3 regions of the Dietzia sp. JS16-p6b genome follow, and region 2 is predicted to be linked to each of the others. Evidence: predicted binding sites of a transcription regulator. Region 2 holds the regulator's gene; each other region holds the start of a gene.
The links. The regulator LexA, encoded in region 2, represses DNA repair genes until DNA is damaged. The targets are predictions, from matches to a motif close to CGAACANNTGTTCG.
Positions count from the first base shown of each region.

Region 1: a site for LexA is predicted at 3,541-3,554, ahead of CT688_RS14650 (HNH endonuclease signature motif containing protein). Genes of this name have one in related genera too.
Region 3: a site for LexA is predicted at 1,985-1,998, ahead of CT688_RS03140 (HNH endonuclease signature motif containing protein). Genes of this name have one in related genera too.

Region 1 covers NZ_CP024869.1:3,180,592-3,185,898, reverse strand. The annotation lists gene CT688_RS14660 (mycofactocin-coupled SDR family oxidoreductase) at 1-569, opposite strand, end outside; gene CT688_RS14655 (NYN domain-containing protein) at 670-1,932, shown strand; gene CT688_RS14650 (HNH endonuclease signature motif containing protein) at 2,068-3,510, opposite strand; gene CT688_RS14645 (SRPBCC domain-containing protein) at 3,706-4,209, opposite strand; gene CT688_RS14640 (PspA/IM30 family protein) at 4,345-5,298, opposite strand.
Region 2 covers NZ_CP024869.1:1,923,812-1,929,118, forward strand. The annotation lists gene hrpA (ATP-dependent RNA helicase HrpA) at 1-325, shown strand, start outside; gene CT688_RS08745 (hypothetical protein) at 356-901, opposite strand; gene nrdR (transcriptional regulator NrdR) at 982-1,440, opposite strand; gene CT688_RS08755 (hypothetical protein) at 1,555-1,917, opposite strand; gene lexA (transcriptional repressor LexA) at 2,146-2,814, shown strand; gene hflX (GTPase HflX) at 2,913-4,361, opposite strand; gene dapF (diaminopimelate epimerase) at 4,418-5,302, opposite strand.
Region 3 covers NZ_CP024869.1:691,815-697,121, reverse strand. The annotation lists gene CT688_RS03145 (acetaldehyde dehydrogenase (acetylating)) at 1-359, opposite strand, end outside; gene CT688_RS03140 (HNH endonuclease signature motif containing protein) at 449-1,951, opposite strand; gene CT688_RS03135 (IclR family transcriptional regulator) at 2,080-2,841, shown strand; gene CT688_RS03130 (2-keto-4-pentenoate hydratase) at 2,855-3,640, opposite strand; gene kstD (3-oxosteroid 1-dehydrogenase) at 3,701-5,307, shown strand, end outside.

The DNA.
Region 1 (5,307 bases), 1.3 Mb from region 2:
AGTGACTTGGCCAGCCCACGGACCGCCCACTTGGAGGTGGTGTAGCTGGAGGTGAACGGCGCGCCCCGGAGGCCGACCATGGAACTGACGATCACCACGCACCCGCCCCGGCCGGTGGCCAGGATGTGCGGGATCGCGGCCGTCGTGGTGACCCAGGTGCCCTTGAGGTTGATGTCCAGAGTCGTGTCCCACTCCTCCTCCGAGCGTTCCCAGGAGGCGGCGGGCTCGGGGGAGACGCCGGCGTTGGCCACCACGAAGTCGAGTCCGCCCAGCTCGGCCACCCCCGCCTCCACGGCACCACGCATCCCTTCGAGGTCGCGGACGTCGACCTCCGCGGTCACGCACCTCCGGCCCAGCGCCCGGACCGCCTCGGCGGTCTCCCGCAGGTCCTCCGGGTCGGCCATCGGATAGGGCACCGTCTCGATATCGCGGCACAGGTCGACGGCTATCACGTCGCATCCGGCGGCCGCGAAGGCCGTGCAATGAGCGCGACCCTGGCCGCGGGCGGCACCTGTGACCAGCACGACCTTTCCGGTCAGCTCGGGCGGGGCGGGAGTGGGGCTCGACATGGTGGGAGTCCTCCTGTGATCGGTGGCGGCCCCTGCGGGGTCTTCCGCCCTGCGGCATGCTGGAAGTCCGACGTTTACATAGTGATAGGTAGTGATCATCATGCTCGAACGGACTCTGGTCCTCGTGGATACCTCGTATCTCTTGGCTAGCTTCTACAACTCGTGGGAGGAGGGTGCACGCGGCCAGTTGGAGATATCCCTGGCCACGGTCGTGCACCGTTTAGATCAGGTGGCCCACAGCCTCGTCGACCAGCCGGTGCAGCGGCAGAACTGGTACGACGGGATTCCGGATTCCGGCCCGCACCGCTACCAGCGCACGCTCCGGGTGATCGAGGGTGTGCAGCTGCGTGCGGGGCAACTGATCGAGTGGGGCGAACGGCGTACCCAGAAGGCAGTCGACACACTTCTAGTCGCGGACATGATCCAGGCGGCCTACAAGGGCCAGTGTTCAGACATGGTGCTGGTCACCGGTGACGCCGACATGATCCCCGGGGTCCGGGTCGCCGTGGACGCCGGAGTGCGGATGCATCTGGTGGGCTTCGGGTGGGATTCCATCTCCTCGGCGTTGCGTCACGCCTGCGACACCACACTGGTGCTGGATCCGCGCACGGATTTTCACGACGCCATGCAGATCAGGGTTCTGGAGGGGCCGATCCCGCCCAAGGTCCGGTCCTCGTCCGAGCGTCCCACCGCGCCGGGTGATGACGGCAGCGAGCCGGAGGGCGAGGAGTCGGTGGGAATGGTCGAGGTGGATCTTCGCCCCGACCGCGCGTCCGCCACCTCGGTGGCCGATGAGGCACGTCTGACGATCGCCGACGAAGAACGGGCCGCCGATGCCGAGGAACAGGCGGCCGACGCACAGGACTGCGCGGCGATCGCCGAGCGTGGGGTGAGGTCGGGCCCCGGGTCGGCGCCGGTGGAGACGGAAACCGTAGCGGATCCCGGGGAGGACCAGTCCCCATCGCCGTCGCCCGGCCGGCCTCAGGTGGAGGCCTCGACGCCGGGCGCTCAGCCCAACGGATCCTCGCGCCCGAGTCCGTCGATGATGGCGCCCCACCGCCGCCCGCTGCGGTCCAAGTTCGTCCCGCTGTCGGAGGAGGTGTGGACCTCGTCCGGTGAGCAGACGCCGTTCGACGTGGGCCAGCAGTATGCGACCTGGTGGTATGAACAGGCCGCGACCGAGGAGCAGCGCGATCAGGCCCACCTGCTCTCCGGGGGAGTGCTCCCGCCGGCGGTGGACCGCCCGCTGCTGCAGTTCGCGTGTCAGATGCTCAACGAGTTCACCCTGACCGAGGCGCAGCGCGTTCGTCTGCGCGACGGATTCCACGAGGGGATCCGCGCGGTCCTGCTCAAGCATCGCTGACCCGGGCGGGTCGAGGACGTCGGTGCCGAGGCGTCAGAAGGGCGGGGGATCGCGGTCGTCGACGTCGCACCCGTCCCCCCGCGGCGCCGCGACGTTCTCGCGGCGCCGCGCGGCTATGCGGCACGCGCGTCGGTACTAGTGTGTGCTGAGAGGCCGGGGCCGGAGCCAGGGTCGCTCCGGGGACCCGGGGCCGGGCAGCGCTTCGTCCCCGTTGCGGGTCAGGTCCCGCCACTTCGCCAGGGGGCCCTCGGGGAGAGTCGTGATGGTGTGACCACTCTCGGTGACGATGGTCAGCGTTCCGTCGCGCAGGAGCTGGTAGTACCAGGTGTGGAAGGTCTTGAACCTGTGGTGGCCCCGACAGAGACACATGAGATTGGCCTCGACGGTCTGTCCGCCACCACCCGGGTCGGAGTGGTCGAAGGGAACGACATGATCCACATCGCAGTCCTCGGCGGGGACCGAACATCCGGGGTGGCGGCAGGTCCCGTCGCGTAGACGGATCCGGCGGGCCAGCTCGGCGCTGATCCGGTAGCGGCGCGCACCGTCGATCGAGTCCGCGGACCCGGCTTCGGGATCGGGAACAGAGATGCGGGCCCCCACGCTGCGGGCCAGCAGAGCGATCAGCGCGTCTATCGACGCGGGCCCGCCCCGCGGGACGTACACCTCCGGCTCCTCGCCCGGACCGCGAGGGGCCAGGATGGTGATGAGCGGTCTGATCTGCGGTGCGGAACCCCGTGCGGAGCGACCGGCGTCACCGCTGGCATCTCCGTCGCCGGTGCCGAGGATCGCGTCGACGAGGGCGTCCGCGAGGTGCTGCTGGCGGGAGCGGGCATGCGGATCGTACGCCGGCCCGGTGCCGTTGCGGACGGCGTCGATCCGGGCCTGCTTCTCGCGGTCGAGCCGCTCCCCGGCAGTGTGCTGGAGCGCGTCGTGGACCGCCGTGGCCTCGGTCGACGTGAGGTGCGCGCGCAGCTCTGACATCCCGTCCGCCCCGCGACGGACGCTGACTCCACGCTCGTGCCGCGCAGCGGCGCATCGTCTGGCAACACCCTCCGGGTCGAAGGCCGCGATGATGCTGTCGGTCTTGGCCAGGATCGCGTTGCGGCCGGGCCGCTCGCCGGATTCGATGGAATCGAGCAGCGAGTCCACGACCAGGCGGTGCACGGCGTCCAGCACGGAGGGGTCGACCGTCCGCATCTGTCTGACGAGCATCCCCGCCGTTCGCTCGTCCAGGAGGCCGGACATCATGGCTTCGACGATCCCGGGGAACCGCATGACGAGATCCCGGGCCAGCGTGAGCATCGACGCAGCGCGGCGATGGTGGACCCCGTAGGTGGCGACCAATTCCGCGCAGGCGACGTCGAAGGGGTCCAGCACGGCGTGGTCGCGCGGACGGGAGGGGCCATCGGGGTCGTAGTAACCGGCCTCGACATCGCGGGCGAACTGCTCTTCCTCGCACAACGCGAGGAGATCGTGACAGGCCTGCAGGCGGGCTGCGGCAGCGCGGTTCTCGGCGCGGAGAGCGTCGAGGGCGGCCAGCCCGGCCGCTGCTATCCCCGAACCGTGTTCTGTCGGCATCCGCCCCCTCCTTCCCGGCAGCCCGGCAATCGCTCGTGTGTTCGATAGAGCAAGACTAGCAACGGGGTATGACACGGCATCCTCACCAGGACTGATTCCGATGACGCGTCCGGTGCGGGCGGGGACGGCGGTGTCAGCGATGGCGACGGGGGTGGGGAATGAAGGGAGGGAGCGGAGCGAGTCGGTGCAGGCCGCTCAGCCACCCACCAGGTCCCGGTAGTACTCCGCGAGGCCGGGGTAGTAGTCCGGTTCGAAGCGCAGGGCATCCGGATCCCGCCCCGCCTCCGCCTCGACCAGGCGATCCAGGTAGTACTCCCACCCGGGACCGATGGACGCGGCGGACTCGGCGTCCGCGATGTCCTGTTCCAGGGAGATGACGGCCTCGCCGCCCTCGTCGTCGTCGCCCTCGATCCTCATGGTGAGCAGCCACCCACCTGAGCCGGTCCGCACCACGAGGAGTCCGGGGGCGTCACAGGTGACCACCTCCATGTCATCCACGGGATCGCCGTCCTCGGCGGTCATGGTGAGCTGGACGGTGCCGGATGCCGGGTCGCCCGACCACGGGCCGATCCACCGGGCAGTGCGGGTCGGGTCGGTGACAGCGGCCCACGCCTGCTCACGGGATCGGGGCAGGCGGCGGGAGAACACGACGGCTCCCGAGTCGGAGAGGCGGCCGGTGGGCGTGGGTGTGGTGGGCATGGCGTCTCCTGGTGATCAGGCCGACGCCGGGGACGGGCTCACCCCGACGTCGGCCGCCAGAATATCGCGAACCCCCGGTTGGGAACAGTAACGATCACGCCGCAGTCGTCGTTGCCGACGGCGAGCGTGAACGGGTCAGTCCCTCGTGTCGCGGGGCAGGGTCGGGCCGGCGAGATCGGCGGGCCCCGGCTCCGGGGTCCCCGAGTCGTCGACGGGGGCAGACGGTGAACCCGCCTGTTCGGTGGGAGTCGCGGCTTCCGTCGCGCCGGATGTGCCCGTGTCCTCGTCGGTTCCGGCGCCCTCGGGCAGCTGACGGTCCGAATCGGCACCCGGGCCGGCTCCCTCGACGGCGGTGCCGCCGCCGGTCAGGCCCATGGACGCACGGATCTGCTCGAGCTTGCTCTTCCCCTCCGACTCGCGGGTGAACGCGGCGGCGTCGAGCTGAGCGGTGGACGGCGCACCCGTGGCCTCCGCGAGTTCCTGCTTGCCCAGTGCCGTGGTGTAGCGGCCCTCGATCTTGGCCCGGATCTCGTCGAAGGTGGGCGAGTTGCCGCCGCCGACGCCCTCGAGGGAGGACACGGAGTCGACGGTCCGGTGCTGCATCTCGGCCTGCGTGGCCTGGAGGAGCAGCTGGTCTTCCTGGGCGAGCGTCTCCCGCAGTCTCTGGTCGGACTCCTTGACCGCCTGCTTGGCCTGCTCTGCGGCCTGGACCGCCTGCCCGTGCAGCTGCTTGGTGTTCTCGAGATCCTGTTCGAGGGTGACCATCTTCGAGGCCAACTGCTCGGCCTGCGCCTCGAACTGGCCGGCGCGGGCCGTATCCCCCTCCGCCCGGGCCGACTCGGCCACCTGGAGGGTCTGACGGATCTGGCCCTGCACCTCGTCGAGTTGGCGGGACTTGGTGCCCATCGCGATCTCGAGCTGCTTGGCGTTCCCGATCACCGAGGCCGCCTGGTCGGTCACCGCCTTGTGCTGCTGGCGGGCGTTGTCCATGGCCTGGCGGACGAGGATCTTGGGGTCCGCGTTGTCGTCGACCTTCTTGTCGAGCGAGGCCTTGAGGTAGTTCCAGCTCTTGGAGAACGGGTTCGGCATGTCGGGGTC
Region 2 (5,307 bases):
CGCGCGTCACCCCGTCGAGGTCCTGCCGCAACTGGAGCGTCATGTGAGAGCGATCGACCTCAGGCTCGACCTGGCGGAGAAGTCACCGGCGAGGTATCGGGAGCTCACCGCACGGCTCAAGGAGTCGGAGGCGACCGTGGCACAGGCGACGGCGGCACTGCGCGGGCGACCGGGTGGGGCGAGGACGTCCCGGGATCTGCGATGGATGCTGGCGGAGTATCGCGTCGGACTCTTCGCACAGTCCCTGGGCACCTCGCGCCCTGTCTCCGCCGAGAGGATCGAGAAGGCGGTGACCGCCGCTCTCTCCCGCCGGACCGGGAGGTGAGCCCACGACGCCCGCCTCGCTACCTCTCGCTCACGAATCCGGGGTTCGCCCAGCCCCGCGGGCCTGAATCACTCGGTCCACCCGATCCACCCTCGCCAGCACGTACCGTTGCATCGCGACGGGCACAAGGTGCACGCCGATGCCGAGTACCACCACGATCACCGCGCTCCGCCAGGCGCCGGCGAACACGAGTGGGATGGCCACCGCGGCGTGGATCCCCGCGCCCACCCCGTGGGCGACCAGGCTCTGCGTGGCCCTGGCGCGAATCTCCACCAGCCCAGTCCGACCATGGCACGAGTTGACGCGTCGCCCGAGAGCGCGATTCCATCCGACCCGATCCAGCGCACGGAGTACGGAGGGGATACCGAACAAGCGGGCGCGGTGAATCGTCCGCTGCGTTGTAGCGGTCACCCACCTCGGGATCATCGCTTCGGGCACGGGGCCCATAACGCCCAGGATCCCGAGGACACCGGCCGAGAACGCCCACGGGAATACCGGGTGGTGAGGCCCGATGACCAGCCAGGCGCTCACGACGAACGGCACCAACAGTGACGCGCTCGCAACCACCCGGAGCATGGTCTGAGAGTAGATCACTGCCGCGGAACGGGGCTCAGCGCGGCGGGCCCGCGCTCGTCGCTACGACGAAGAACCCTCGCTCACCGGTGAGCGGCGTGGCGCTCTCTGAGTGCGATGATCTCGCGCTCGAAGTCTGCTGCGGAACTGAACTGCTTGTACACGGAGGCGAAGCGCAGATAGGCGACCTCGTCGAGATCCTGGAGAGGTCCCAGGATGGCCAGTCCGATCTCATGAGCGGGAACCTCGGACGCCCCGCCGGCCCTGACCGCATCCTCGACCTGCTGAGCGAGCCGCCGGAGCGCGTCCTCGTCGACCGACCTCCCCTGGCAGGCGCGGCGCACGCCGCGGACCACTTTGTCCCGACTGAAACGTTCCGTCACGCCGTTGCGTTTGAGGACGGTCAACAGCGGTGTCTCAAGGGTGGTGAACCGGTGTCCGCATTCGGGGCACTCGCGTCGACGCCGTATCGCCTGCCCCTCGTCGACCGACCGCGAATCGATCACCCGAGAGTCCTCGTGGTGACATATGGGGCAGTACATTCCAGCTTCGCCATTCGTCGACCTGGTTCGAACCGGTCCACCGGCCGGAGCCGACAGCGGTGCGAGGGCGACGGGCCGCCGTCCCGGGACCATTCTAGAAGGCGATGCCGTGGGTCACGCGTAGGCGGGCCCGCCCACGAGGGCCAACGCCAACAGCATCAGGATTCCGAAGACGATGCCGCCGACCACCAGCGCCCAGGTCGGCACGTCGTCCACCACCGGTGCAGCCGGTCTCGCCTCCACCCCGCACGCCCTGACCTGACCCGTGGACGCCGTCCGCACGCTCACCCGGCGACCGGGTGCCACCGACCGCGTGGGCACCTTCCGGCCACGGTCGAGGGTGCGGGTGACGGACGGGACCTCGGCAGGGACGCGCGTCCCCTCCCTGGGTGAATCGAACCGGTCGTGCGCGGTCGCACACACCTCCGTCCACGGGATGGACGGACGCGATCGTTGCTGCATTTCCAGGACGGTCATGACCACTCCCCACTCGATACTCCGTGCGAACCGGATTCGCACACTCGTGTGACTACTTGTGCACATCTGTTCGAACCCGAACGTGCCTAGAGTTGTATCACGCGGGTCCGACAGAGTCGACACCTGCGCGCGAATTCTTCGAACACCTGTGTGGCGCCCCCGCCCGGTCCGACGTAGGGTGTACACAGAAAGAGACGTCGAACACCCATTCGCTGAAGGGACCGCCGCATGCCCAAACCAGACTTCGAGGCCCTGACGACACGCCAGAAGAGCGTGCTGTTGCACATCCACGACACCGTCAAGGAGAGGGGTTATCCGCCGAGCATCCGGGAGATCGGTGATGCGGTCGGCCTACAGTCCACCTCCTCCGTGGCCCATCAGCTGCGGACCCTGGAGAAGAAGGGCTTCCTGACCCGCGACCCCCACAAGCCGCGGGCGGTCGACGTCCACGGCGTCCCCGGTCAGCGATCGCGGGGGCGACGTGCACCCGCGCAGGAGGACGTACGGCCCGGCGGAGCCGTCGAACCGGTCTACGTCCCGGTCCTGGGGCGGATCGCGGCCGGCGGTCCGATCCTCGCCGAGCAGGCTGTGGAGGAGGTATTCCCCCTGCCCTCCGACCTGGTGGGATCAGGAGACCTGTTCATGCTCAGGGTTGTTGGCGAATCGATGATCGACGCCGCGATCTGTGACGGCGACTATGTGGTGGTCCGTCGGCAGAATGTCGCCGACAACGGCGAGATCGTGGCGGCGATGATCGACGGCGAGGCCACGGTCAAGACGTTCCGCAGGGATTCGACCGGGGTCTGGCTCCTGCCCCACAACCCCTCGTTCCGTCCCATCCCCGGAGAGCACGCGACGATCCTCGGGAAGGTCGTGACCGTCTTCCGCAAGCTCTGAGCCTGTGCCGATGGTGCGTCGCCTGACCTCACCCGGCCGAGGCGGGAACCACGATCGCGACGTGCGTCAGGGCAGATCGGACCCTCACGGCGCTCTGGTCAGGCGACCCCGTCACGCCGGTCGGGGACGCGATACTCGTCGAGTTCTCCCGCCACTGAGGCGGGGAGTCGAACCTCTATCCGGGTTCCGTCCTTCGTGTGATCCTCGGCGACCACAGCGCCCTCCGCGTGGACACGGGAGACCACGTCTCCCCTCGTGAAGGGGATCTCGAGCGTGACCCGCGTGTCCCCCGAGGCGACCACCCCCATGATCCTCTCGAGGAGTTCGTCGACACCCTGACCCGTCGCCGCCGACACGAACACCGCGTCCGGTAGCGCGTGGTGCAGCTCCGTCAGCACGACGGGGTCGGCCACATCGATCTTGTTGATCACCACGAGTTCGCGGGGCCTCTCGGCGTGCTGCTCCTCCACGACGTCGTTGATGACTGTCCGGACGGCGTCGATCTGGCGCAACGGGAACGTGTCAGATCCGTCCACCACGTGCAGGAGGAGCTCGGAATCGACGACCTCTTCCAACGTCGACCGGAACGCCTCGACGAGCTGCGTCGGGAGGTGCCGGACGAATCCGACGGTGTCGGTGAAGACCACCACTCGCCCATCGGGGAGCTCGGCGCGCCGGGTCGTCGGGTCCAGGGTCGCGAACAGTGCGTTCTGGACCAGCACTCCCGCGCCCGTCAGTCGGTTGAGCAGACTCGACTTGCCGGCGTTGGTGTACCCGGCGATGGCGATCGACGGCACCGGGGTCGCGCGCCGTCGATGACGCTTGGTGTCGCGCGCCTGCTTCATGCCCTTGATCTCCCGGCGGAGTCTGGCGGTGCGCTCCCTGATCCGACGGCGGTCGGTCTCGATCTTCGTCTCACCGGGGCCACGGAGCCCGACGCCACCGTTGCTCCCCGCCCTGCCGCCGGCCTGCCGGGAGAGCGCCTCGCCCCAGCCGCGCAGCCGCGGGAGCATGTACTCCATCTGCGCAAGCGAGACCTGGGCCTTGCCCTCACGACTGGTGGCGTGCTGGGCGAAGATGTCGAGGATCAAGGCGGTGCGGTCGATCACCTTGACGTTGACCACCTTCTCGAGGGCGATGAGCTGGCCGGGTGTCAGTTCACCGTCGCAGATCACCGTGTCCGCGCCCGTCGCGGCGATGACGTCCTTGAGGGTCCTGGCCTTACCGGAACCGATGTAGGTGGCGGGGTCCGGCTTGTCGCGCCGCTGGATCAACGCATCGCAGACCTCCGAGCCCGCGGTCTCGGCGAGCTGGGCCAGCTCGGCCATGGCGGCCTCCGCCTGCGCTGACGTGCCCTCGGTCCAGACCCCGACCAGGACGACACGCTCCAGACGGAGCTTGCGGTACTCCGCGTCGTTGACATCCTGGAGCTCGGTCGACAGGCCGACGACTCGGCGCAGCGACGAGCGCTCCTCGAGCTGGAAGTCTCCGACCGAAGGGTCATGGTCTCGTGTGGCCCGGTCAGGGGCGGCGTCATCGATAGTCATCCACGAGCATCATCTCACAGATGCGTCCACGACGCCTCCGCGAACGGAGCCGGGCGTCACCCTGTGTACCACCCGTGCGCGACGAGCTCGGACGGTCCGGTGAGGGTCGAACCGGAACCGGTCAGGGTCACCCCGACCTCGCCCCCGGGGACGGAGACCAGGACCTCGCCCGTGGCCTCTCCGGCGTCGGCCAGAGCCGCGACGGCGGTGGCGACGATGCCGGTGCCGCAGGACATCGTCTCCCCCGATCCCCGCTCATGGACGCGCATCGACACCCGTCCGTCCACCAGCGGGGTGGCGAACTCCACGTTGACCCCCTCGCCGAAGAACGCGGTGTCGTAGACCGGCGCCTCGTGCACCGGTAGGTCGCGTAACCCCGCGGCCCCCAGACCCGGGACCACGCACGCGAGGTGCGGGTTGCCCATGTCCACGGCGAGGCCCGCGTACACGCGTCCGGCGAGTTCCGCCGAGGACACCCCGAGGAGCACGGGTTCACCCATGTCCACACGGACCACGGCGTGGGTGTGGTCGTGGTGGAGGATGTCGGCGGGACGGGGACCGGACCGGGTGCCGACGGCGATCCGGCCGACCCCGGCACGGCCGGTCGCGACGAGGGCGTGGGCGAACACCCTCACGCCGTTGCCGCACATCTCCGCGATCGAACCGTCCGCATTCCGGTAGTCCATGAACCAGTCCACGGCATCGACGCCGTCCGGCAGAGCGGGGAGGACGCCCCGGTCGACCAGGGCACCGGCCGTGGCGATCCGGAGTACCCCGTCCGCGCCGAGTCCGCCCCGCCTGTCGCACAACGCCCTCACCAGGTCCTCGTCGAGCCCCAGTTCCGCCCGGTCGTCGGGCAGGATCACGAAGTCGTTGAGAGTTCCGTGACCCTTGATGAAGGACAGTCCCTCGGACGGTGCGGTCACAGGCGTGGAGGTCATGGCAT
Region 3 (5,307 bases), 1.2 Mb from region 2:
TGCAGGTTCGCGGGTGGGATGACCATGGGGCCCACCGCGGCGGGGGTGAGGTCGACGGCGATGATGCCCGCGGCTTCGTAACGGGGGGCGTAGGCCTTGTGGACGTAGGCGCTGGTCGCCTCGAACAGCAGGTCCGGCTTCTCGCCCCCCGCCTCGATCGAGTCGAGCAGTTCGTCGGCCCCACCCGACATGCACGTCAAACCGTGGTCGGCAGCACGCTTCATCCCCTCGGACTCCGCGTCGATACCGATCATCCACTTGGGCTCGATGAACTCGCTGCGCTCGAGCTTGTACATGAGGTCGGTACCGATGTTTCCCGATCCCACTATCGCCGCGGTGAGCTTGGTCTTCGCTGTCATGCCGTCAGTCTCTCGGTGCCGACCGGCCACCACAATCAAGCGTGCCGTTCAGCGGAACACGCGAGAGTGGCGGGTGCACGGTGACCCTGTCAGGCGGGGTGGGGGCGGTGGGTGCCGGGTGGGTTGGTGAGGTGGCCGTCGTCGGTGATGAGGCGGTCGAGGTGGTGGCGCCATCGGTGGTCGAGGATCCGGTCTCGGGCCTGTGCCAGGGGGCCGTGTGGGGTGGTGCGGTGTTCGTGTCCGGTTTCGGTGATGATGGTCAGTTCGCCCAGGGGTCCGGGCCGGTAGGCGCAGTGGCCGAAGGTCTTCTCGCGGTGATGCGTGCGGCACAGGCAGATCAGGTTCCATTCGGCGGTGGGTCCGCCGAGTTCGGGACGCTGGTGGTCGAAGGCGATGACGTGGTCGATGTCGCAGTCGTGGGCGTCGACCGTGCACCCGGGGTGGCGGCAGGTGCCGTCGCGTAGCCGGATCCGTTCGGCCAGGGCGGGAGTGATGAAGTACTTGAGCACCGCGTCGGGCAGGTCGAGCACTCCGGGTTGGGGGTCGATCAGTTCGAATCGCACGGTGGCGTCGCCGCTGCAGAGTAGTTCCTCGCACAGCCAGTCGAAGCTGGCGTAGGCGCCGGTGACGAACTGCACGCGGTTGGGCAGGCCCTGGGCGATGCTGTCGATGACCGAGATCCGCACTGGTTGCTCGGTGCCCCAGGACGCCCCGAGCCGCGGCCCGCCCGCACCGGCAGCATCGTCGGCGGCGCTGTCGGCGGCGCTGTCGGCGGTGTCTTCGGCATGGCGTACGGGGGTGCAGATGTCGTCGGTGTTGGGGTCCCCGAGGGCGCACAGGGCGTCGGCGCGCAGTTGGTTGCGTGTGCGGGGATGGCCGGCCTGCCAGGCGGTGCGGGCGGCGGCCTCGATGCGGCGGCGCAGTTTCTCGGCGTCGCTGCTGGGCAGGTGGGCCCACATGCTGGTCATGCCGTTGCGGCCGGGGCGAAACCGGACGGTGCGCTGTTCGGCGGCGTCGGCCACGGCGTGTTCGGCGGCCCGGGGGTCGCGGCGTTGGCGGGCGGCGTCGACCGCGGTGTCCAGGGCGGTGCGGCTGGGTCGGTGGCCCCCGTCCAGGTCCCGGGCCAGGGCGCCGACGACCTCCGATTCCACTGCCGCGATCATCTGGTCGGGGATCTCGGCCAGCCGGCAGGCGGTGTCGATGGCCAGCTGTTCGGGCAGCAGGCCCCGGTCGACGGCCTTGCGCAGCAGGGGCAGGCGGGTGTGGATCTGGGTGCCGGCGGTGACCAGGCGCGCGGCGTGCCAGCAGGTCAGGGACATCGCCGCGGCCAGGTGGTCACGGGCCCGGTCGGCCGGGTCCAGGCGGGCGAACGCCGGCCGCGGGCTCGCCCCGTCATCGTGCGCCGCCTCATCCAGCCGCGCCATCGCCTCGACGAGGTGATGGGCGGCCCGCAACCGGGTCGCCGCCGCGAGGTTCTGCGCCAGCGTCGCCGACCGCGCCACCTCACTGAGCGCCTCGGCGCCCAGCGTGTCCAGGGCCTCCGGCACGGCGCGCAGCGCCCCGAACGCCGCCGAGCTCGTCGTCGTGACCATCGGAACACCCCGCCTTCGTCGCCACCCCTGAATCGAACGTCTATTCGATGATAACCGGGAGCGCCTATTCGCGCAAGTGTTCGATGTCATCGAACCGCCCTGACGGTGCTCCGCGCTACACTCGCCGCATGAACGAACCGCCCGTATCGCCCGTCGACCGCGCCTTCGACGTGCTACGGGTGACGGCCGCGGGCACAGGCTTGACGCTGAGCGAGATCTCCCGCGAGGCCGGCCTGGCCAAGTCCACGACCCTCCGACTCCTGACCGCGCTCGAACGGAACGACGCGGTGACCCGGATCGGGCAGCGCTACCGGTTGGGACCGCTGGTGCACGAGCTGGACCCGATACCCTCCTCCCCGGCGTACGAACGAACCCGCCGGGTCCTGACCCCGTTCCTCGCGCACCTCTTCGAGGCGACGCGGGCGACGGTGCACCTGGCCACGCTGCACGGCGACGAGGTGGTGTACCTCAACAAACTGCACGGTCCGCGACCGATCCCGTCCCCGTCCCGGATCGGCGGAGGGCTGCCGGCCTATTGCACCGGCGTGGGCAAAGCGATGTTGGCGTTCGATGACGCGGCCGCCGAGCGGGTCGCCCGGGGCCCGCTGGTCGCATGGACCGACACCACCCTCACCTCGCCGGATGCGCTCGCGGTGGAGTTGGCGGAGATCCGGCGCCGCCGGCGGGCGGTGGATCGCGCCGAGCTCACGCCCGGCCTCTACTGTGTGGCCGCACCGGTGTTCGACGACGACGGCGCCAGCGGCAACCGTGCGGTGGCCGCGCTGTCCGCGAGCGCGGCAGACAGATCGGCACTCGCGCGACTGGAACCGTTGGTGACCAGGGTCGCAGCAGCCGCCAGCCGCGCGATGTCGACGGCCGGGAACGAGTAACGTGTCCGCAGCTTCAGCTGAACTCCATGGTGACCTCGCCCAGACCCGCGAACTCGGCGCGGAAGGAATCGCCCGGAGCGGCGTCCATCGCCCGGATCGCGGTGCCGGGCAGGATCACGTCGCCCTTGCGAAGGCGCACGCCGAACTTGGCGACCGTCGAGGCCAGCCACCCCACCGAGTTGAGCGGGTTACCCAGCACCGCGTCGGAGCGACCGGAAGCGAGGAACTCACCGTTCTTGTAGAGGGTCGCATCGATCGCTGCGACGTCGAGGTCCGCCAGCCTCACCCGCTGTGAACCGACGACGTACCCACACGACGAGGCGTTGTCCGCGATCGTGTCAGGCAGGCTGATCTTCCAGTCGCGGATGCGGGAGTCGATCAGCTCGATCGACGGCACGACCCACTCGATCGCGGCAGCGGCCTCCTCCTGTGAGCACCCCTCCGGAGGGATGTCGGCACCGAGGATGAACCCCACCTCGACCTCCACGCGCGGGAAGCAGAACCGCGCGGCCTCGACCGGCTCGCCCTCCGGATACTCCATCGTGTCGAGGAGATGGCCGTAGTCCGGTTCGTCGACGCCCATCATCTCCTGCATGGCCTTGGAGGCCAGACCCACCTTGTGGCCGGTGACGACCGCGCCGGCCTCCAGCTTTCGACGGATGTTGACGAGCTGGATCTCGAAGGCGTCGTCCGGGGTCATCCCGGGATGGTCGGCGGTGAGCGGCGCGATGGGCGCCACGTCGGCCTCGGCATCCCAGAGTCGCTGTGCGAGTGTGGCGCGGGTCTCCTCGGTGAGCATGACGGGGATGCTACCTCGATCGTCTGGCGCTCGAGCCCCCGGTTCTATAACGTGTTCTACATGGCAGACCAGGAGTTCGACGTCGTCGTCGTCGGTAGCGGTGGAGCAGGCATGACGGCCGCCCTCGCAGCAGCGAAGAAGGGCCTCAGCGTGGTCCTCGTGGAGAAGGCGCCTCACTACGGTGGCTCCACCGCCCGGTCCGGAGGCGGCGTGTGGATCCCGGGGAACTCCGTCCTCAGGCGGGACGGGGTCCAGGACACCCCGGAGGCCGCCCGCACCTATCTGCGCTCGATCATCGGCGACGTCGTGGCCCCGGAGAGGATCGACGCGTACGTCGACCGCGGCCCCGAGGTCCTCGACTTCGTCCTCGCCAACTCCCCCCTCGAGCTGGAGTGGGTGGTGGACTACTCCGACTACTACCCCGAGGCGCCGGGGGGACGACTCGGTGGCAGGTCCGTCGAGCCCAGGCCGTTCGACCTCCGCCGGCTGGGCTCCGAGGCGTCGAGGCTCGAGCCCCCCTACGCCAAGGCCCCGGCGAACATGGTGGTCAAGCAGTCGGACTACCGCTGGCTCAACCTGCTCCAACGCCCCACCACCAAGGGCTTCCGACGCTCCGTCCGCGTGACGATGCGCATGCTGGTGGCCAAGGCCCGCGGCGCCAACATGGTGGGCATGGGCCGCGCCCTCATCGGCGCCCTGCGCAAGGGCCTCCTCGACGCCGGCGTCCCGGTGTGGCTCGACACCCCGATGACCGGACTGGTCACCGAGGGCAGTGGCCTGGAGGAGCGGGTCGTGGGCATCACCGTGACCCGCGGCGGGGAGGAGCAGACCCTCCGCGCCCGTCGGGGCGTGATCATCGGCTCGGGAGGGTTCGAGCACAACCAGGAGATGCGGGACAAGTACCAGCGTCAGCCCATCCCCACCTCCTGGACGGTCGGCGCCGCCGGCAACACCGGCGAGGGCATCGAGTTCATGGAGAAGGTGGGTGCGGAGCTGGCCCTCATGGAGGACGCCTGGTGGGGTCCCACGATCCTGCTCCCCCGCGGCCCGTGGTTCGCGCTCGCCGAGCGGTCCCTGCCCTGCTCGTTCCTCGTCAACTCACGCGGCGAGCGGTTCATGAACGAGTCGCTGCCGTACGTCGAGGCCGGCCACCGGATGTACGGCGGCGAGTACGGTCAGGCCCCGGCCGGCCAGGAGGGGGCCGAGGGCGAGAACGTCCCGGCCTGGCTCATCTTCGACCAGGAGTACAAGAACCGGTACCTCTTCGCCGGACTACAGGCGAAACAACCGCTGCCGAAGAAGTGGCTCGAGACGGAGAACTTCCACAAAGCGGACACCCTCGCCGAACTCGCCGGCCTGATCGGGGTCCCGGCCGACGCCCTGGAACGGACGGCCACGCGGTTCAACGGCTTCGCCGAGAAGGGCGTCGACGAGGACTTCCAGCGCGGGGTCTCGGGGTACGACCACTACTACGGCGACCCCACCAACAAGCCCAACCCGAGCCTCGGGCCCGTCCGCAAGGCCCCGTTCTTCGCCGTCAAGATGGTGCCCGGGGACCTCGGGACCAAGGGCGGCGCGACCACCGATGTCCACGGCCGGGTGCTCCGGTCGGACGGCTCCGTGATCGAGGGGCTCTACGCGGCCGGAAACGCGTCGTCGCCGGTCAT